Regions from separate parts of the Ensifer soli genome, predicted to be linked through region 2. Evidence: predicted binding sites of a transcription regulator. Region 2 holds the regulator's gene; each other region holds the start of a gene.
What was found. Region 2 encodes PhoB, which activates phosphate uptake and scavenging genes when phosphate is short. Its sites were predicted from a motif close to TGTCATNNANCTGTCAT; they were not measured.

Region 1 (7,212 bases), on a different contig from region 2:
GGCCGTCGACGCGGTTCGACGCCGCGTTGAGCTTCTGCGCCATCTCGGTGACGTCGGTGATCGCCTCGTCGATCTCCGGACGGCGCTTTTCGACGCCCTCGGCGAGGCGGGCGACGGAGGCGGCCGCCTTGCGGGCGTCGGCGCTGGCGACCGACACGTCGTTGACGACGTTTCCGACCTTCTGCGTGTCGACGGAGCCGATCAGCGCATCGACCTTGTCGAGCGAGGCGGTCGCCTTGCGGCCGAACGCGTCATAGGTATCGACGGTCCGGCGGATGCTGACGAGCGTCTCGGAGACGCTGCCAGTGGCGTCGGCGACGTCGGAACTGACCTTTTCGGCATTGCTGACGATCAGTTCGATCTTCTGCGGATCGACCGCCTTGACGAGGGAATCGACCGAGGCGAGCGTCGAATCGAGCTTGTCGGCGGCCGCATTGATCGATCCGGACAGCGCGCTGACGCTTTCCAGGAACCGGTCGATGCCCTCGCTGTTGTTGGCGAGCGCCTCGGAAAAGCGCTCGGCGTTGCGGATCGTCTGGGTCAGGGGCTGGCGCACGTCGCTGACGAAGCCCTGCAGGTCACCGATCGCCTGGTTGGCGCGGTCGAGGATGGCGTCGGCGGTCGCAAGCAGGCTGTTGACGCTCGACTGGTCGGCGGTGAGCCGCGCGGGCTGCTCGCTTTCGAGCGCCTGCCGCAGGATGTTCTCGTCACCCTTGTTGCCCCCCGAAAGCTCGATATAGGCGGCCCCGGTCAGGCCCTGGATCTCGAGCGTCGCCTTGGTCGAGGTCAGAACGGGCGCATTGGCCGAGACCTCGGTTTCGGCGACCGAATAACGCGGATCGTTCGAATCGATCGCCAGGCTGCGCACGGAACCGACCGGTATGCCGTTGAAGCGGACCGGGGAGCCGACGCTGAGGCCGTTGGCGGATCCCGGAATGCTGATGACGAGCCGCGCCATCTCGCCGCCGCGGCCATATTGCGACATCCAGTAGACGAAGCCGAAGGCCGCGAGCGCGACGAAGACGGTGAAGAAGCCGACAATGGCGTAATTGGCTTTTGTTTCCATGGCAGCCGGTCACCTCCGGGACTGAAGCGCCGGGTCGACGGACCCGGCTGGCACGATGGAGCGGGCGCGCTTGCCCTGGAAATAGGACTGCACCCAGGGATCGTCAAAGGCGAGCATGTCCTCGATCGTCCCCTCGACGATGACACGCTTCTTGCCGAGCACGGCGATGCGGTCGCAGACGGAAAAGAGGCTATCGAGGTCGTGGGTCACCATGTAGACCGTCAGGCCCAGCGTGTCGCGCAGCTTGGCGATCAGGTCGTCGAATTCGGCCGCGCCGATCGGGTCGAGGCCCGAGGTCGGTTCGTCGAGGAAGACGAGGTCCGGGTCGAGCGCCAGCGCGCGGGCAAGGGCCGCGCGCTTGATCATGCCGCCGGAAAGCTCGGAGGGAAAGCGGTGCGCCGCCTCGGGCGCGAGGCCGACCAGTTCGATCTTCAGCCGCGCCAGTTCGTCCATCATCGCCTGCGGCAGGTCGAGATATTCCCGCATCGGCACCTGGATGTTTTCCATCACCGTCAGCGACGAGAAGAGCGCGCCATGCTGGAACAGCACGCCGAGGCGGGTGTCGAGCCGGATCCGCTCGGCCGCGCTCACCGTGTCGAATTCGGTGCCGAGCAGGTGGATCGTGCCCGCCCGCTTCGGCAGGAGGCGCAAAACCGTGCGCATCAGCACGGATTTCCCCGTGCCCGAGGCCCCGACGAAGCCGAGAATCTCGCCGCGATAGACGTCGAGGTCGAGCCGGTCGAGAACGATGTTCGAACCGAAACCAACGGTCAGCCCGCGCACGGCAAGAACCGTCTCGCGCCGGGCGGCCTGCGTCTCGTCGGTCGGTGGCGCGTCGTCCATCCCCATCCTCAAAAATCGATCGCGGCGTAAAAGATGGCGAAGAGGCCATCGACGAGGATGACGACGAAGATCGCCTTCACCACGGAGGCGGTGACGCGCTTGCCGAGCGATTCGGCGCTGCCGCCGACCTTCAGCCCCTCGACCGCGGCGACGATGCCGATGATCAGCGCCATGAACGGCGCCTTGATCATGCCGGCGGCGATGGACGAGAAGTCCACCGCCTCCTGCAGCCGCGACAGGAAGGTGGCGAAGGTGATGCCGGAATAGCTCCAGGCGACGAGCGCCGCCCCGGCGAGCGCGGCGAAGTTGGCGATGACCGTCAGGAGCGGCAGCACCACCGTCAGCGCCACCAGACGCGGAAAGACCAGGATGCCGATCGGGCTGAGGCCCATCACCTTCAGCGCGTCGATTTCCTCGCGCATCTTCATCGAGCCGATCTCGGCCGTGATCGCGCTTCCCGAGCGCCCGGCGATCATGATCGCGGTCAGGAGCACGCCGATCTCTCGCAGCTGGAGAATGCCGACCAGGTCGACGACGAAGAGCTCCGCGCCGAAATACCGCAGCTGGAACGCGCCCTGCTGCGCGATGATCGCGCCGATCAGGAAGGACATCAGCGTGATGATCGGCACGGCCTGGACGCCCATGCGGTCCATCTGGCTGACGATCGCGGCCGGCGACATGCCGCTGTTCCTGCCGGACTTGACCTGGGCGCCGCGCACCGCCGAGCCGATGATGAACATCGCGGCGAGCAGGTCTTCCCAGATCGCCGCCATCGCCTCGCCGAGCGGCGCGAAGAGGCGCTGGAACAGGGTGGGCCGGGTCTTGCCGGATTTCGGCTGCGGCAGGCGCTCCGGAAGCGCGTTGATCAGTTCGGCGAACCGCTCGGCACCCGGTTCCAGCCGGACCGAGCCGCCCGCGTCGGCGATGCGCGTCATGAAGCGACGGATCAGCCAAGCCCCGGCCGTATCCATGCCGGTGATGCCGCCGAGGTCGAGGGCGCAGTCTCCCCCGGCCTTACCGGCGAGGCCGTCGAGCGCGGCCGCCATCGCCGGCATGGTGCTCTGCCGCCACTCGCCTACCAGCCGGAGCAGCGCCACGCCGTCGCCGGTCGTGTCGGCCGGTTCGACGGCGGCGTTTTGGGGAGCGGCGTTGCGGACCAAAGGCGGCGATTCTTTTTCTTGGATTTGAGGTTGTCGGATCGGCTCCGTCATAGCGGCTCGGCGCAGTCCTGTCACCGAACCAACCCGAATTCGGACTGCGGCGCTGCGGCAATTGCGAGGATGCGTTGCAGAAATGGCCCCATCCGGCCCTATGCCATGGCCATGGCACGATCGCGCCGCTCGACGAGGCGGGCGCAAAGCACGAAACCGGCGCCGATGCAGACGATCAGCGACATGCCGTAGAAGCCTTCCACACCGAATCGCTCATAGAGCACGCCCGAAAGCAGCGTGAACAGCGCCAGGAAACCACCATTGTAGAAGAAGTAGAGCCCCTGCGCGGCGCCTTCCTGTTCCTCCGGCACCTGCTGCACCAGCTTGTTCTGCATCGCGGCATGCATGATCGCGAAGGTGAAGGCGTGGAAGCACTGGAGAACGAAGAAGCCCGCGAAGCCGGGATCGAGCGGGAACAGGATCCAGCGCAGCGCCGCGAGGCAGGAGCCCGTCGCCATCATCGACCACAGGCTGAAGCGCCGCAGCATCCGGCGGGCACACAGGAACATCACCACCTCCGAGGCGACGCCCGCGCTCCACAACAGTCCGATCTCCGTTCCGCCGAAGCCGATCGCCTGCCAGTGGATCGCGGAAAAGGCGAACAGCATGGCATGGCTGCCGTTGATCATCGTCACGCCGACCATCAGCAGTTGCAGGTCGAGCTTGCGCAGTGCGCGCGGCGGCGCCTGCGTCAGCGTCGCGACCGGAGACGGCCGCCGCGGACGGCCGACCCGCGGCGCGAACAGCGCCATGGCGAGCATCAGCACGGTGCCGACGACGATCGCCGGCACCACCATGGCGCCGCCGACGATGCCGATCAGCACGCCGCCGACCATGTTGGCGGCGATGAAGGCGATCGATCCGCCGAAACGCATGCGGCCATAGTCGAAGCGCCAGCGCCGCACGCCGGTGAGCGCGATCGCCTCGACGATCGGCACATAGGGCGCGAAGAAGGCGGATTGCAGCGTGTAGACGATGAGGACGGGCAGGAAGCTTCCGGTGAAGAGCAAAAGGACGGCGCTGACGAGCGCCAGCGCCGCCGTCCAGACCAGCACGTTGGCCCGCTCGCCGATCCGGTCGGCGATCAGGCCGGCGACCGGCGCGGTCAGGACGCGGATAAAGAGCGCGGTCGACAGAACGATGCCGATCTCGACGTCGCTTAACGAAAGGGAGCGGAGCCAGACCGGAAAATACGGCATGGCGAAACCGTTGAGGATCAGCGGCGCGCAGAAGAGAAGGGCGATGCGCCCGGCGAAATGACGGGGCGCGCCCCCGGCGGGCGGCAGTGCGGAAGAGGCATTCATGAAACGGACCCGACGACGGCATCGCCGAGGGCGCCCGCATTCGTTGGCGCGCGCCTGTCGACGGCGCCGACGGTCGCATGTTCGCGGGCCCGTGTCGACGCCGGCGAACGCCACGCTTTCACATGGGGCCGCCGGCGTGGCGAACCGGCATCACCCGCCGCTTTGCCGCCGATGCCGGCTCAGGCGGCGCGATCGGCCATCGGTGGCGCCAGCAGCCGGAGGCGGCGCTCGGCCGAGGCCGGCGTCGCGCTGGCGCGCTGCCAGGTGATCAGTTCCATCGTGCCGTCGTGATGCTCGGCGATCGCCGTGCAGCTTTCGACCCAGTCGCCCGTGTTGATGTAGCGGATGCCGTCGATGTCGTCCTCGATCACCGCATGGTGGATATGGCCGCAGATCACCCCTTCCGCGCCGGAGCGCCGCGCCTCGTCGGCCACGACACTCTGGAAGGCGCCGATGAAGTTGACCGCGTGCTTCACCTGCAGCTTCGCCCATTGCGAGAACGACCAGTAGGGCAGGCCGATGCGGCGCCGGATCGCGGCCAGGCCGATATTGACGACGATCGCCGCATCATAGGCCCAGTCGCCGAGATAGGCGAGAAGACGGGCATTGCGGACGACGACGTCGAACTCGTCGCCATGCAGCACGAGATAGGTCCGCCCGTCGGCGCCCTCATGCGTGAACCGTTCCGCCACCTCGATGCCGCCGAAATGGACGCCGGGGAAATCGCGCAGGAACTCGTCGTGATTGCCGGGGATGTAGACGATCCGCGTACCCTTGCGTGCCTTGCGCAGGAGCTTCTGCACCACGTCGTTGCAGGCCTGCGGCCAGTGCCAGCTCCGCTTCAGCCGCCAGCCGTCGACGATGTCGCCGACGAGAACCAGCGTCTCGGCCTCGTGATGTTTCAGGAAGTCGAGCAGATAGTCGGTGCGCGCCGCCTTGGAGCCGAGATGCACGTCGGACAGGAACAGGGTGCGGAAGCGCCGGGGCGCGTCGTCGTCGGTCTCGGCGGTCATGCCTGATCTCACAGATTGATCGTGATTGCCTGACTGCCGTGAAGACCAGACTCCTGTATCAGGATGATGACATGACAGGGCGATGACAGGCACGGCGCGCAGACGCGGGCCGATTGCGATGTTGTGCGCGGCCGCCCTTCATGCCAGAACGGCCGCAACCGAGAGACGGAGATCCAAGGCGATGACGAGCGGCGACAATTCTCGCAACCCCGGTCCCCCGACGAGCGGCGACCTCGACCAGCAGGCCCTGTTCTTCCATCGCTATCCGCGCCCGGGCAAGCTGGAGATCCAGCCGACCAAGCCGCTCGGCAACCAGCGCGACCTGGCGCTCGCCTATTCGCCGGGCGTCGCCGCCCCCTGTCTCGCCATCCACGAGGACCCGGCCAAGGCCGCCGACTTCACCGCCCGCGCCAATCTCGTCGCGGTCGTGTCGAACGGATCGGCCGTGCTCGGGCTCGGCAATATCGGCCCCCTCGCCTCCAAGCCGGTGATGGAGGGCAAGGCGGTGCTCTTCAAGAAATTCGCCGGCATCGACGTCTTCGACATCGAGATCGACGCGCCCGGCATCGAGCGCATGGTCGACGTCGTCTCGGCTCTGGAGCCGACCTTCGGCGGCATCAACCTCGAGGACATCAAGGCGCCGGAATGTTTCGAGGTCGAGCGCCGGCTGCGCGAGACGATGGACATCCCGGTCTTCCACGACGACCAGCACGGCACGGCGATCATCGTCGCCGCCGCGATCCTCAACGGCCTCGAACTCGCCGGCAAGGACATTTCCGAGGCGAAGATCGTCACCTCCGGCGCAGGCGCCGCGGCCCTTGCCTGCCTCAACCTGCTGGTCACGCTCGGCGCCCGGCGCGGCAACATCTGGGTGCACGACATCGAGGGCCTCGTCTACGAGGGCCGAACCGAATTGATGGACCAGTGGAAGGCCGTCTACGCCCAGCCGAGCGACAAGCGGACGCTCGCCGAATCGATCGCCGGCGCCGACGTCTTCCTCGGCCTGTCGGCGGCCGGCGTGCTGAAGCCGGAGCTGCTCAAGGAAATGGCGGAGAAGCCGCTGATCATGGCGCTCGCCAATCCGAACCCGGAGATCATGCCGGCGGTCGCCCGCGCCGCGCGGCCCGACGCGATGATCTGCACCGGGCGGTCGGATTTTCCGAACCAGGTCAACAATGTCCTCTGCTTCCCCTACATCTTCCGCGGCGCGCTCGACTGCGGCGCGCGCACGATCAACGAGGAGATGAAGATGGCGGCCGTCAGGGCGATCGCAGGGCTCGCCCGCGAGGAGCCGTCCGATGTCGCCGCGCGCGCCTATTCCGGCGAGACGCCGATCTTCGGGCCCGACTACCTGATCCCCTCGCCCTTCGACCAGCGCCTGATCCTGAGGATCGCGCCGGCCGTCGCCCGTGCGGCCGCCGAAAGCGGCGTCGCCGCCCGGCCGATCTCGGACGTCCCCGCCTATCTCGACCAGTTGAACCGCTTCGTCTTCCGCTCGGGCTTCATCATGAAGCCGATCTTCGCCGCCGCGAAGGATGCGCCGAAGAACCGCGTCATCTTCGCGGAAGGCGAGGACGAACGCGTTCTGCGCGCCGCGCAGGTGCTCCTCGAAGAGGGGACGGCGCGGCCGATCCTGATCGGCCGTCCCCCGATCATCGAGGCCCGGCTGAAGCGATACGGCCTGCGCATCCGCCCCGACCAGGATTTCGAGGTGGTCAATCCGGAAGGCGATCCGCGCTACCGCGACTATGTCGACGAATATTTCGCGCTGGTCG
Region 2 (7,212 bases):
CGCTCTATATCGGCCTCGTCGCCATGCTCTTTGCCGTGCCGATCGGCCTCTTCGCCGCGATCTACATGGCGGAATACGCCTCGCCGAAGTTCCGCGCCGCCGCCAAACCCCTCCTCGAAGTGCTGGCCGGCATCCCGACCATCGTCTACGGCTTCTTCGCCCTCGTCTCGGTCGGCCCGTTCCTGCGCGACATCTCGGCCCAGATCGCCGGCATCGCCACCGGAAATTTCACCAGCTTCATCCAGGCGCAGAGCGTGCTGACCGCCGGTTTCGTCATGGGCATCATGCTGATCCCCTACGTCTCCTCGCTCTCCGACGACATCATCACCGCCGTGCCCCGGTCGCTGCGCGACGGTTCGCTCGGCCTCGGTGCCACCCGCTCGGAGACGATCAAGCGTGTGATCCTGCCGGCGGCGCTGCCGGGCATCGTCGGCGCCGTGCTGATGACCGCCTCGCGCGCCATCGGCGAGACGATGATCGTGGTGCTCGCCGCCGGCGTCGCCGCCCGCATGCAGCTCAACCCCTTCGACCCGATGACCACGGTGACGGTCAAGATCGTCAACCAGCTGACCGGCGACCTCGAATTCACCTCGCCGCAGACCCTGGTCGCCTTCGCGCTCGGCATCACGCTCTTCGTGATCACGCTCTGCCTGAACATCTACGCCCTCTACATCGTCCGCAAGTACCGGGAGCAGTACGAATGAGCCAGGTCATCTCGGCCAACGCCGCCCATGCCGGCGTCAAGCAGACGCGTCGCGACATCGGGATCTCCCGCCGCTACGCCGCGGAGCGCCGCTTCCGCCTCTATGGACTGGCGGCGATCTGCTTCGGCCTCCTGTTCCTTTTCCTGCTGCTGTTCTCGGTCGTCTCCAAGGGCTACACCGCGTTCCAGCAGACGATGATCACCATCCCGGTCGAGTTTTCCGAGCAGATCATCGACAAGGACAACGAGCGGGCGACCAACCCGGCCAAGCTCGTCAGCGCCAACTACCCGGTCGTCGCCCGCAACGCGCTCGCCAAGGTGCTCGGCGTCGAGATGAGCGACCGCGCAGGCCTTCGCGCCGTCAACGGCATGATCTCCGACAGCGTCCGCGTGCAGTTGCGCAAGATGGTCGTCGCCGACCCGTCGCTGATCGGCAGAACGGTCCCGGTGACCATGCTCGCCCATGGCGACCTCGACTCGGCCTTCAAGGGCCAGATCGACCTCTCGGTCGCCGAGACGAGCCGAAAGGTCTCCGACAGGCAGGTGGGCTGGATGAACCAGCTCGCGGAAGCGGGCGCGCTCGCCAAGCATTTCAACACCGGTATCTTCACCAACGGCGCCTCCAGCCGTCCGGAAGCCGCCGGCGTCGGCGTCGCCTTTCTCGGCTCGCTCTACATGATGCTCATCGTGCTGGTGCTGTCGCTGCCGATCGGCGTCGCCGCCTCGATCTATCTCGAGGAATTCGCGCCGAAGAACCGCTTCACCGACCTGATCGAGGTCAACATCAACAATCTGGCGGCGGTGCCCTCGATCGTCTACGGTCTGCTCGGCCTCGCGGTCTTCATCAACTTCGCCGGCCTGCCGCGTTCCGCCGCGATCGTCGGCGGCCTGGTGCTGACGCTGATGACGCTGCCGACGATCATCATCGCCACCCGCGCGGCGCTGAAGGCCGTGCCGCCGTCGATCCGCGCCGCCGCCCTCGGGCTCGGCGCCTCGAAGATGCAGACCGTGTTCCACCACGTCCTGCCGCTCGCCATGCCCGGCATCCTGACCGGCACGATCATCGGCCTCGCCCATGCGCTCGGCGAGACCGCGCCGCTGCTGCTGATCGGCATGGTCGCCTTCGTCGCCGATTTTCCGGCCTCGCCGCTGGATCCGGCCACCGCGATGCCGGTGCAGATCTACATGTGGGCCAACGAGGCGGAACGCGCCTTCGTCGAACGCACCTCGGGGGCGATCATCATTCTCCTGATCTTCCTCATTGTCATGAACCTCGGCGCCATTCTTTTGCGCCGCCGATTTGAACGTCGCTGGTAGAAGGATACTGATCATGAACATGATGACGGAAGCAGCGATCGAGAAAGCCGTGGGTGAGAAGATGAACAGCGTTCCCTACAAGATGATCGGCAAGGACGTCTCCGTCTATTACGGCGAGAAGCGCGCCTTGTTCGACGTCAACCTGAACATCCGCGAAAACACCGTGACGGCGTTGATCGGCCCGTCCGGCTGCGGCAAGTCCACCTTCCTCAGGACGCTGAACCGCATGAACGACACGATCGAGAACTGCCGGGTCACCGGCAGGATCACGCTCGAGCAGGACGACATCTACGACCCGGCGATCGACGTCGTCGAGCTGCGCGCCCGCGTCGGCATGGTGTTCCAGAAGCCGAACCCCTTCCCGAAGTCGATCTACGAGAACGTCGCCTACGGGCCGAAGATCCACGGGCTTGCGCGCGGCCGCAGCGAGTTCGACCAGATCGTCGAGACCAGCTTGCAGAAGGCCGGCCTCTGGAACGAGGTGAAGGACCGGCTGCACGAGCCGGGCACCGGGCTTTCCGGCGGCCAGCAGCAGCGCCTCTGCATCGCGCGTGCCGTGGCCGTCAGCCCCGAGGTCATCCTGATGGACGAGCCTTGCTCGGCCCTCGACCCGATCGCCACCGCCAAGGTCGAGGAACTGATCCACGAGCTGCGCGCCAACTACACGATCGTCATCGTCACCCATTCGATGCAGCAGGCCGCCCGCGTCTCGCAGCGCACCGCCATGTTCCACCTCGGCAATCTCGTCGAGGAGAACGACACCGACAAGATGTTCACCAATCCTGACGACCAGCGCACCCAGGATTACATCATGGGCCGGTTCGGCTGATCCGCGCCCCCGTTCAAGGAACACGACCATGGCATCGCATATCGTCTCCGCCTATGACGACGAACTGAAGTATCTCTCCCGCCGCATTTCCGAGATGGGCGGGATTTCCGAGCAGATGGTGGCCGAATCCGTCCGCGCGCTCGTGCATTCGGACACCGGCCTCGCCCAGAAGGTGATCTCCGACGACGTCATCCTCGACGACGCCGAGCGCCAGATCAACGAGAAGGCGATCGTCACCATCGCCAAGCGCCAGCCGATGGCGAGCGACCTGCGCGAGATCATGGGGTCGATCCGCATCGCCGCCGATCTCGAGCGCGTCGGCGACCTCGCCAAGAACACGGCCAAGCGCGTGACCTCGGTCGCCGGTTCCGGCGTGCCGCGCCAGCTCGCCCGCGGCCTCGAGCATCTCGCCGAACTGGCGCTGACCCAGCTGAAGGAGGTGCTCGACGTCTACGCCTCGCGGCTTCCCGAGAAGGCGAAGAGCATCCGCGAGCGCGACGACGAGATCGACGCGATCTATACGTCGCTGTTCCGCGAGCTGCTCACCTACATGATGGAAGACCCGCGCAACATCACGCCCTGCACCCATCTCCTGTTCTGCGCCAAGAACATCGAGCGCATCGGCGACCACGCGACCAACATCGCCGAGACGATCTATTACATGGCGACCGGCGCCCAGCCGGAGGGCGAGCGCCCGAAGGACGACACCACCGCCTCGCTCGGCGCCATCGCCGGCTGAGGAACGCGGCCGCGCGCGCATCGCGCGGGAGAACGGACCGGACGGTTTCCCGGCGGGCTCGCCCGCCGGTCTCCGTCGGCTGCGGCGGGAGGACGTTTTCCGTCCCGCGACCCGCCGACCGCGGGCCTCATGCCAGGGAGCAACAGACCCCATGAATCCGAGAATTGCCGTTGTCGAGGACGAGGAGGCGCTGAGCGTGCTCCTGCGCTACAATCTCGAGGCCGAGGGCTTCGAGGTCGACACGATCCATCGCGGCGACGAGGCGGAGATCCGGCTGCAGGAGCGCGTGCCGGACCTCCTGGTCCTCGACTGGATGCTGCCCGGCGTGTCCGGCATCGAGCTCTGCCGGAGATTGCGCCAGCGGCCGGAAACGGAGCGCCTGCCGATCATCATGCTGACGGCGCGCGGCGAGGAGAGCGAGCGGGTGCGCGGCCTTGCGACCGGCGCCGACGACTATGTCGTCAAGCCCTTCTCGACGCCAGAGCTGATGGCGCGGATCAAGGCGATGCTGCGCCGCGCCAAGCCGGAGGTCCTGTCGACCCTGCTGAAATGCGGCGACATCGAGCTCGACCGCGAGACGCACCGCGTCCATCGCAAGTCGCGCGAGGTGCGGCTGGGGCCGACCGAATTCCGCCTGCTCGAATTCCTGATGACCTCGCCGGGCCGGGTCTTCTCGCGCTCGCAGCTCCTCGACGGCGTCTGGGGGCATGACATCTATGTCGACGAGCGCACCGTCGACGTCCATGTCGGCCGGCTGCGCAAGGCGCTGAATTTCTCCAACATGCAGGACGTGATCCGCACGGTCCGCGGCGCCGGCTATTCCCTCGAGAGCTGACGGGCGCCGTATTCCGCAACGGTAAAACAAAGCGACCGTGATCCGGAAAGGGTCACGGTCGCTTTCGTCTTTGAGATCGGCACCGGTCCGTCCCGGCCTGCCCCGTCAGCGGGCGCGGCGGCGCTCGGCGGAGGGCTGATAGGCGATGCGGGCATGGAAGCTGCAATAGGGCGAGCTGTCGGGCGAGTCGTTGCCGCAGAAGTGGAATTCCTCGTTCAGCGGATCGCCGATCGGCCATTTGCAGGTGCGCTCGGTCAGCTGGGTGAGGCCGATGCTGCGGGTCATCGGAACCACGACGTTGCTGCGGACCGGCGCCACTTCCACCACCGTCTCGACGACCTCCTCGGCGACTTCGACCTCTTCCTTCAGCATGGTCGCGCCGGCCTGGTGGACCACGGTGCGCGTCGTCACCCGGGTCGCAGCATAGTTCGGCGCTTTCGGGGCGGAGGTGGTGCGCTTGGTGTTGCGTGTCGCGGCGGCGGGGCCGCCGGCCTTGGCGCGTCCCGGCAGGCTCAGCCGGTGCACCTTGCCGATCACCGCGTTGCGGCTGACGCCGCCGAGCTGGGCGGCGATCTGGCTGGCGCTGAGCCCCTCCGACCACAGCTTCTTCAGCTTCTCGACCCGCTCGTCCGTCCAGTTCATGATCATCGTCTCCCGTGTCCCGGCGCCGGCATCGATGGAATCAACCATCCCGCCCCGGCCATCCGGCGGAGCGCCAACGCGACAACTTGTGTTTCGGTGACTAGGTCCGCCGCATGCGTCTCTTAATCGGATATTAAGGTACCGGCCCGGGGACTCCGTGGCAAGAGTCCATGGAATCGCTGCGAATCGAAATCTGGGTTTTCCCCAACTTGCTTTCAGGCCGTGGCATTTTTGCAAGCCCTTCCGGCCAAAAAAATCGATCGGCGTTTTCGCCCTCCCGCATGCGGCGAAACGGCGTCGCTTTGTTGACATCACAGCCTAAAAATGATGATAGTGCGGCGCCGCCGAAAGGCGGTTTTTGATTTTTCGGGCCGGTGTTCGGGCCAGCGGCGCCTGATCCGCGGGCATTCCACCGCAGCGATCGAGGGAGACGCGAGATGGCCGACGCCACGCCGCTTTACGACACCTATGCCCGCGCACCGCTGCGTTTCGAGCGCGGCGACGGCGTCTGGCTGATCGCCGAGGACGGGACGCGCTACCTCGATTTCGCCGCCGGCATCGCCGTCAGCTCGCTCGGCCACTCCCATCCCCATCTGGTCGCGGCCCTGAAGGGGCAGGCCGACAAGCTCTGGCACCTCTCCAATCTCTACGAGGTGCCCGGGCAGGAGACGCTCGGCCGCCGGCTGACCCAGGTGACCTTCGCCGACAAGGTCTTCTTCACCAATTCCGGCGCCGAGGCGCTGGAATGCGCGATCAAGACGGCGCGCCGCTTTCATTTCGCCAAGGGCCATCCGGAAAAGTTCCACGTCATCACCTTCGAGGGCGCCTTCCACGGCCGCACGCTGGCGACGATCGCCGCCGGCGGGCAGGCGAAGTATCTCGAGGGCTTCGGCCCCAAGGTGCCGGGCTTCCTGCAGGTACCCTTCGGCGACATGCAGGCGGTCAAGGATGCGATCACCGAGGAGACCGCGGCGATCCTGATCGAGCCGGTGCAGGGCGAGGGCGGCATCCGGCCGGTGCCGAACGCGTTTCTCCAGGAACTGCGGGCGCTCTGCGACGAATACGGCCTGCTCCTGATCCTCGACGAGGTCCAGTGCGGCGTCGGCCGCACCGGCAAGCTCTTCGCCCATGAATGGGCCGGCATCACGCCGGACATCATGGCGGTCGCCAAGGGCATCGGCGGCGGCTTTCCCTTCGGCGCCTGCCTCGCGACGGCGGAGGCCGCCGCCGGCATGGTCGTCGGCACCCATGGCACGACCTATGGCGGCAATCCGCTTGCGATGGCCGTCGGCAATGCCGTCCTCGACGTCGTGCTGGCCGATGGCTTCCTCGAGCATGTCCGCGACGTGGCGCTGGTCTTCCGCCAGGGGCTCGCCTCGCTGAAGGACCGCTACCCGGACCTGGTCGAGGAGATCCGCGGCGAGGGGCTGATGCTCGGCGTCAAGACCCGCATTCCGCCGGCGGAGTTCCTGAAGGCCGTGCGGGCGGAGCATATGCTGGCGGTGCCGGCGGGCGACAACGTGCTGCGCCTGCTGCCGCCGCTGACGACGACGGCGCAGGAGGCGCGCGAGGGGCTGGCGCGTCTCGAGCGGGCGGCGGAACGGATCACGGCCGCGACGGAACGGAAGACCGCCTGACCGGCGGAAGGCGACGACAGCTAAGGACAGGGACAGACGGACATGGCCGGCACCAGGCATTTTCTCGATCTCTCGGCAATGACGGCCGGCGACCTGCGCGTCATCATCGACGACGCCAAGCTGCGCAAGGTGGCGACCAAGGCGGGCACCGACGACAAGCCGCTTTCCGGCAAGATGCTGGCGATGATCTTCGAGAAGCCGTCGACCCGCACCCGCGTCTCCTTCGATGTCGGCATGCGCCAGCTCGGCGGCGAGACGCTGTTCCTCTCCGGCACCGAGATGCAGCTCGGCCGCGCCGAGACGATCGGCGACACGGCCAAGGTGCTGTCGCGCTATGTCGATGCGATCATGATCCGCACCACCGACCACAACCGCCTGCTGGAGCTTGCCGAGCACGCGACCGTACCGGTCATCAACGGGCTGACCGACGACACCCACCCTTGCCAGATCATGGCCGACATCATGACCTTCGAGGAGCATCGCGGCCCGGTGAAGGGCAGGACGCTCGCC
Region 3 (7,212 bases), on a different contig from region 2:
GCCGCCCGTCGTGCCGGCAATAAAAATGATCGCCAAAGACGGTCGAATACGGCATATCGCCGTCATGCCATGCGAGCGGCGCGCCGTTTGTGTCGGCAGGGGGAGTGTCGGAGGGTCCGGTCATGGCGCAACGCGATAGCGACGGGCGGGCGCCCGGTCAATCCACTGGCCGCGGCAGCACCTCTCCTGACGTCCTTGTCATCGGTGCCGGCATCATGGGCCTGTGGGCGGCGGTAAAAGCTGCGCGCCGGGGCGCCTCCGTCCGGCTCGTCGAGGGACGCAGGGTCGGCGCGGGGGCGAGCGGCGGCCTTCTCGGCGCGCTGATGCCGCACGGTCCGGACCGGTGGAACGAGAAGAAGCAGGTCCAGTTCGAGGCCCTGATGGCACTCCCTGGCGAGATTGCCGCGCTCGAGGCGGCGAACGGCCTGTCGGCCGGCTATCGCCGTTGCGGCCGCCTTGTGCCGCTTTCCAAACCCCATCTGCGCGAGATCGCGCTCCGGCAATCGGCGGAGGCCACGATCCATTGGCGGCAGGCGGCCCTCGGGCCGCACTGGCGCGTGGAGGGCAGGAGCGCCATCTCCGGCTGGCCCGAGGACGGCGCCATGGCCTGCGGCCTCGTTCACGAGACCCTTTCGGCGCGGGTCGATCCGCGCCGCCTCCTGGCGCTGCTCGCGGCGGAACTGCGTAGGTTTCCGGGTGCCCGCCTTGACGAAGGCGTCGGGGTGCGCGGCATCGATGCGGAGGAGGGATCGGTGCAATTCGAGGACGGATCCCGGCTTGAGGCCGGTGCGGTGATCGTCGCCTGCGGCGTCGCGAGTTTTCCGCTGATCGACCGCATGAGGCCCGTCGGCGCATCTCCGACGGGTTCGGCGGTGAAGGGGCAGGCGGCATTGCTCGACGCCCGTATCGACCCGTCCTGGCCGATTGTCTATGCCGACGGCCTCTATATCGTCCCGCACGAGACCGGCCATGTTGCGATCGGCAGCACCAGCGAGCCGGACGCTCCGGACCCGCTCGGCACCGATGGCCGGCTCGATGCTCTGATCGGCCAGGCGGTCGCTCTCGCGCCCATGCTGAAGGACGCTCCGGTGATCGAACGCTGGGCGGGCCTGCGGCCGCGGGCGATCGGCCGGGAGCCGATGCTCGGCCGTCACCCGGACCATCCGCGTCTTTTCTTCATGACCGGCGGCTACAAGGTCAGTTTTGGCCTCGCCCACCGTCTGGCCGACAGTGTCGTGGCCGAGATTGCAGGCGATCCGACGCTCGCGCTGCCGGCGGAATTTGCGGTCGGAGCCCATCTCGCGCTGGCAGACATGCGATAAGCCTTTGTTTTAAAAACAACAATGGCCCCGACACTGTCGGGGCCACCATCATCTCTGTCCGGGATCGCATCTCCCAGAACGCCGATATAGGGCGCCTGCTTACATCCAGTAGGGGGGGACCCCATAATAATCGTAAACCCGGCGCCCGCCTTCGCGCGACCAGTCGAATTCCGAGTCGTCCGAATATTTCGGCGCGGCCTCGACCTGTTCGCGGGTCACGTCGGTGCGATAGCCACCGAGATCCGGATCGTAGCTGAGCTTGGCCCAGGGCAACGGGTAGTGGTCCTCGCCGATGCCGAGGAAACCGCCGAAGGCGAGGACGGCATAGGCGACGCGGCCGCTCCGCTTTTCGAGAACGACGCGCTCGATCGAGCCGATATGCTTGCCGTCGGCACCGTAGACGCGCGTTCCCTCGACCTTGTCGCTGCCGATCAGGTCATGGGTTTCGCGGGTGGAAAGGTCGTTCGGAGTGTTGTGCATGTTCATGGCGTTCCTCCTGTTGTTGTTTCGATGGAAGGGTAACGACAGGGCCGCCCGATGGTTCCCCGGATTTTCGCGATGCCGGGGACGGCATCCTCCCTCCTTCTTCTTCGTCAAGCTGTCACGCAAATCACCTAGGCCTCCCGCCATGGCGCTGAAGCGGGAGGTTGCGGCGCAAACGGAGAGGACCATGCGCTACGCCATCTATTTCACCCCGCCGCCGCACGATCCGCTGTCGACCGCCGCGGCGAACTGGCTCGGCCGTAACGTCTATACCGGCGATGTCCTCGAGCCCCAGCCGGCCGGGGACCTTTCCATTCGCGAGGTTGCGTATCTCACGGCCGTGCCGCGCCGTTACGGCTTCCATGCCAATCTTAAGGCGCCGTTCCTCCTCGCCCCGGACGCGACCGAGGCGGGCCTGATGAACGCGCTGATGCGGTTCGCCGGCACCGTTTCGCCCTTCGAGATGCCGCTGCTCGAGGTGGCGCGACTCGGCAATTTCTTCGGCCTGTCGCCCGTGCTGCCGTCGGAGCCGATGCAATGCCTCGCCGCCCGGATCGTCGAGGCGTTCGACCCCTTCCGTGCCGGGCTCACCGATGCGGACATCGAACGGCGCGACCCGGACGGCCTGACCGCGCCGCAGTTTTCCAACCTGCATCGCTGGGGCTATCCTTACGTGATGGACGAGTTCCGCTTCCATATGAGCCTGACAGGGCCGGTCGGCCCGCGCGAGACGCAGCGGATCGACCGGGTGCTGCGGACCCTTTTCGAGCCGCTGCTCGAGCGGCCGTTGCGGATCGCGAGCATCGCGCTTTTCGTCGAGCAGGAATCGGGCGGGCCGATGCGCGTGCATTCGCAGCATCCGCTCGGCAAGGTGATGGCCCGCCGCTCGGCCTGACGGCGCCCTTGCCGGGTGGACGCAAGCGCCTGCCGCCCATGCAGAACCGCTTTTTCGTCTCGACTTTCCGCTTCGCGATGCTACCGTCCGTCCAGTCTTCATGAGGTGGCAGAATGGTGGAAAAGGCCTATCCGCGTGACCTGGTCGGCTACGGGCGGATCCTTCCCGAGGTCCGTTGGCCGGGACAGGCGAACATCGCGGTGCAGTTCGTCGTCAACTACGAGGAGGGCGGCGAAAGCTCGATCCTCGACGGCGACCCGGCATCGGAAAACCTGCTGTCGGAAATCGTCGGCGCGCAGCCCTGGCCCGGCCAGCGCAACCTCAACATGGAATCGATCTATGAATACGGGTCGAGGGCCGGCTTCTGGCGGCTGTGGCGGCTGTTCACCAGCCGCAACCTACCGGTCACTGTCTATGGCGTGACGCTGGCGATGGCCCGCAATCCGGAAGCGGTCGCGGCGATGAAGGAGGCGGACTGGGAGATCGCCAGCCACGGCTACCGCTGGCTCGAATACAAGGACGTGCCGGAGGAGGTCGAGCGCCGGCACATCGCCGAGGCGGTGCGGCTGCACACGGAGCTGACCGGATCCCATCCACTCGGCATGTACCAGGGCAAGCCCTCGCTCAACACGCTGAGGCTGGTGCTGGAGGAGGGCGGCTTCGTCTATTCGAGCGATTCCTACGCCGACGAGCTGCCCTACTGGGTGCCGGGCCTGACCCACGGCAAGCCGCACCTGATCATCCCCTACACGCTCGATGCCAACGACATGCGTTTCGCCACGCCGCAGGGCTTCAACTCGGGCGACCAGTTCTTCACCTATCTGAAGGACACGTTCGACGTACTCTACGAGGAGGGGGCGGCGGGCAGCCCGAAGATGATGAACATCGGCCTGCATTGCCGGCTCGTCGGCCGGCCGGGCCGCGCCGCGTCGCTCGCGCGTTTCCTCGACTACGTCCAGTCGAAGGAGAAGGTCTGGGTGACGCGCCGCATCGACATCGCCCGCCACTGGCACGCGCATCACCGACCGGACGGGGATCTCTGACCATGGACGGACAAAGTTTCGTCGCGCGCTTCGGCGGCGTCTTCGAGCATTCGCCCTGGGTCGCAGAAGGGGCCTATGGTCCCGACCTGCCGCTGACGGCGCCCGCCGTGCATGCGGCGATGTGCGCCGTGTTCCGCGCAGCGACGCGCGAGGAGCGCCTCGCCGTGCTGCGCGCCCATCCGGACCTTGCCGGAAAACTCGCCGTCAGCGGCGGCCTGACGGAGGAGTCCCGGGCGGAGCAGGCCGGCGCCGGCCTCGACCGGCTGACACCGGAGGAATTCGCGCGGTTCACCGCGCTCAACGCCGCCTATGTCGAGACGTTCGGCTTTCCCTTCATCATCGCCGTCAAGGGCCTCGACCGCCACGCCATCCTGGCGGCCTTCGAGGCGCGGATCGGCAATGGCGCGGAGGAGGAGTTCGAGACGGCGAGCGCCGAGGTGGAAAAGATCGCACGGCTGCGTCTCGAAGGTCTGCTGCCGGGAGACGCGCGATGAGCGGCGCGCGCAATGCATGGACGCGCCGATGGACCGCCTGATCGCGATCGAGACGCTGACGGCCGCGGCCTTCGCGCCCTTCGGCACGCTGATCGAGGCCGATCCCGCGACGGTCCGGATGATCAATGGCGGCACGACCGAGCGGTTCCATGCTCTGGCGCGCGCCGATGTCGTCGGCGAAGGCGCATCCGTCATCATCAACCTCTTTCGCGGCCAGCCGCGCGCCTTCCCCTACGCGATCGGCATGATGGAGCGTCATCCGCTCGGCTCGCAGAGCTTCTCGCCGATCGACGATCGCCCCTGGCTCGCCGTGGTGGCCGGGGACGAGGGCGGAAGGCCGGGTCGGCCCCGCGCCTTCCTCGCCACCGGCCGTCAGGGCGTGAATTATGGCCGCAACGTCTGGCACCATCCGCTGATCGCGATCGACGCCGTCAGCGATTTCCTCGTCGTCGACCGCGAGGGGCCGGGCGTCAATCTCGAGGAATTCGTCTTCGACCAGCCCTTCATCCTGAACCACCCGCTGTCCTGAGGAGACCGCCATGAGCACGACCGGCCGGCTGACCACCCATGTTCTCGACGCCGCCCTCGGCCGGCCGGCGGAAGGGCTGGTGATCGAACTCTACCGTCTGGAGGAGGGGACGCGTATCCTGATCCGCACGGTCGCGACCAATGCCGACGGCCGGGTCGACGGGCCGGTGCTCGACGGCGAGGCGCTGCGGACGGGCACCTACGAACTCCTGTTCCACGCCGGCGACTACCTGCGCGGCACCGGCGCCGTCGTGACGGAACCGGCCTTTCTCGATCTGATCCCGCTCAGGTTCGGCATCGCCGACGCGGCGGCGCATTATCACGTGCCGCTGCTGCTGTCGCCCTACAGCTATTCCACCTATCGCGGCAGCTGATCCCGTCAGTCCGCCGCGAGGATATCGCGGCCGACATCGACGAGGCGCCGCTTGCCGCAGAGCGCCATGGTGATGTCGAGTTCCTTGGCGATGATGCTGAGCGCGGCGGTGACGCCCGCCCTGCCGCCGGCCCCGAGACCATAAAGGAAGGGGCGGCCGATATAGGTGCCCTTGGCGCCGAGCGCGACCGCCTTCAGCACATCCTGGCCGGAGCGGATGCCGCCGTCGAGATGCACCTCGATCTGGTCGCCGACGGCATCGACGATGCGCGGCAGCATGGCGATCGAGGAATGAGCGCCGTCGAGCTGGCGGCCGCCATGGTTGGAGACGATGATGGCATCGGCCCCTGTTGCCGTCGCCATCTTCGCGTCCTCGACGTCGAGGATGCCCTTGAGGATCAGCGGCCCACCCCAGCGTTCCTTGATCCAGGCCACGTCGCTCCAGGAGAGCTGCGGGTCGAACTGCTCGGCCGTCCAGACGGAGAGCGAGGAGAGATCGGTCACGCCCTTGGCGTGGCCGACGATGTTGCCGAAGGTGCGCCGCTTCGTCTTCAGCATGTTCAGGCACCAGGCCGGCCGCGTCGCCATCTGCCAGATGTGCTTCGGGGTGAACTTCGGCGGCGCGGAAAGGCCGTTGCGGATGTCCTTGTGGCGCTGGCCGAGGATTTGCAGGTCGAGCGTCAGCACCAGCGCCGAGCAGCCGGCGGCCTTCGCCCGGTCGATCAGGTTGAAGACGAAATCGCGGTCGCGCATGACGTAGAGCTGGAACCAGAACGGCTTCTTCGTCACCGAGGCGACGTCCTCGATCGAGCAGATGCTCATCGTCGAGAGCGTGAAGGGCACGCCGAAGGCTTCGGCCGCCTGCGCCGCCAGCATCTCGCCGTCGGCATGCTGCATGCCGGTGAGCCCGGTCGGGGCGAGCGCTACCGGCATCGCGACGTCCTGGCCGATCATTTTCGTCGCGAGCGAGCGGTTGGTCATGTCGACGAGCACGCGCTGGCGCAGCTTGATCTTCGCAAAATCCTCCTCGTTTGCCCGGTAGGTGCTTTCGGTCCAGGCGCCGGAATCGGCATAGTCGAAGAACATTTTCGGGACGCGGCGCTTCGCCAGCGCCTTGAGTTCGCGGATGTCGAGGGAAGCGGCCATCGTCGTGCTTTCGGAAAGAGGCCGCGCGGGATGCCTGCGCGGCCATGCGATACGGGTGGCAAGCGACTTAGCACCAAGCGGAAAGCCTGTCAGCGGCCCCGGGCGAGAATGTGCGCTCAGGTCGCAAGCCCCGCCTTCATCGGCCTGCCGGCGACATAGGTCTCGGCGACCGCGCGGTCGTCGCCCATGGTCTGGAGCAGGAAGAGCTCGTCGGAAAGCGATGAGACCACTTCCGCTTTCAGCGCCATCGCCGGCGTCGCCGCCATGTCGAGCACGACGAGGTCGGCGTCGGTTCCGGCGTCCAGCGTGCCGATCCGGTCGGCAAGCGACAGCGCCTCGGCATTGCCCCGCGTCATCCAGTACCAGCTTTCGAACGGGTTCAGCCGCTCGCCGAGCAACTGCTGGATCTTGTAGGCCTCGTCCAGGGTGCGCAGCATCGAATAGCTCGATCCGCCGCCGATGTCGGTGGCGACGGAGACACGCACCGGCTTCTCCCGGCGCATCAGGTCCTTCCACGGGAAAAGCCCGGAGCCGAGGAAGAGGTTCGAGGTCGGGCAATGGACGGCGACCGTGCCGGTCTCGCTCATCGCGTCGCGCTCGCGTTCGGAGAGGTGGATGCAGTGCCCCATCAGCGTCTTCGGTCCGAGCAGGCCGTAGCGGGCATAGACGTCGGTATAGTCGATCGCGTCCGGATAGAGCGAGGCGGTGAAGGCGATCTCGTCGCGGTTTTCGGAAAGATGCGACTGGACATGCAGGTCGGGAAACTCCCGGACCAGCGCCTCGGCCGCCGACATCTGCGCCGGTGTCGAGGTGATGGCGAAGCGCGGCGTGATCGCGACATGGTTGCGGCCCTTGCCGTGCCATGCCTCGATCACCGCGCGGGTCTCGTCATAGCCGGTCTCGGCGGTGTCGAGCAGGCCCTGCGGCG

Region 1: the regulator PhoB is predicted to act here: its motif matches at 5,509-5,525, upstream of ACEVQ6_RS21455 (UDP-2,3-diacylglucosamine diphosphatase).
Region 3: the regulator PhoB is predicted to act here: its motif matches at 1,911-1,927, upstream of ACEVQ6_RS05595 (DUF1045 domain-containing protein).

Annotation. Positions count from the first base shown of each region.
Region 1 covers NZ_JBHFEI010000021.1:34,713-41,924, reverse strand. Annotated here, with positions in the region: gene ACEVQ6_RS21475 (MlaD family protein) at 1-1,066, opposite strand, end outside; gene ACEVQ6_RS21470 (ABC transporter ATP-binding protein) at 1,076-1,909, opposite strand; gene ACEVQ6_RS21465 (MlaE family lipid ABC transporter permease subunit) at 1,918-3,120, opposite strand; gene ACEVQ6_RS21460 (MFS transporter) at 3,219-4,424, opposite strand; gene ACEVQ6_RS21455 (UDP-2,3-diacylglucosamine diphosphatase) at 4,604-5,437, opposite strand; gene ACEVQ6_RS21450 (NADP-dependent malic enzyme) at 5,619-7,212, shown strand, end outside.
Region 2 covers NZ_JBHFEI010000001.1:351,551-358,762, reverse strand. Annotated here, with positions in the region: gene pstC (phosphate ABC transporter permease subunit PstC) at 1-704, shown strand, start outside; gene pstA (phosphate ABC transporter permease PstA) at 701-2,020, shown strand; gene pstB (phosphate ABC transporter ATP-binding protein PstB) at 2,034-2,849, shown strand; gene phoU (phosphate signaling complex protein PhoU) at 2,878-3,588, shown strand; gene phoB (phosphate regulon transcriptional regulator PhoB) at 3,740-4,423, shown strand; gene ACEVQ6_RS01565 (GcrA family cell cycle regulator) at 4,529-5,065, opposite strand; gene ACEVQ6_RS01560 (aspartate aminotransferase family protein) at 5,503-6,702, shown strand; gene argF (ornithine carbamoyltransferase) at 6,745-7,212, shown strand, end outside.
Region 3 covers NZ_JBHFEI010000003.1:137,737-144,948, forward strand. Annotated here, with positions in the region: gene mnmD (tRNA (5-methylaminomethyl-2-thiouridine)(34)-methyltransferase MnmD) at 1-124, opposite strand, end outside; gene ACEVQ6_RS05585 (NAD(P)/FAD-dependent oxidoreductase) at 123-1,322, shown strand; gene ACEVQ6_RS05590 (PRC-barrel domain-containing protein) at 1,422-1,808, opposite strand; gene ACEVQ6_RS05595 (DUF1045 domain-containing protein) at 1,993-2,700, shown strand; gene puuE (allantoinase PuuE) at 2,814-3,743, shown strand; gene uraD (2-oxo-4-hydroxy-4-carboxy-5-ureidoimidazoline decarboxylase) at 3,746-4,237, shown strand; gene ACEVQ6_RS05610 (ureidoglycolate lyase) at 4,266-4,766, shown strand; gene uraH (hydroxyisourate hydrolase) at 4,777-5,139, shown strand; gene ACEVQ6_RS05620 (alpha-hydroxy acid oxidase) at 5,145-6,284, opposite strand; gene guaD (guanine deaminase) at 6,401-7,212, opposite strand, start outside.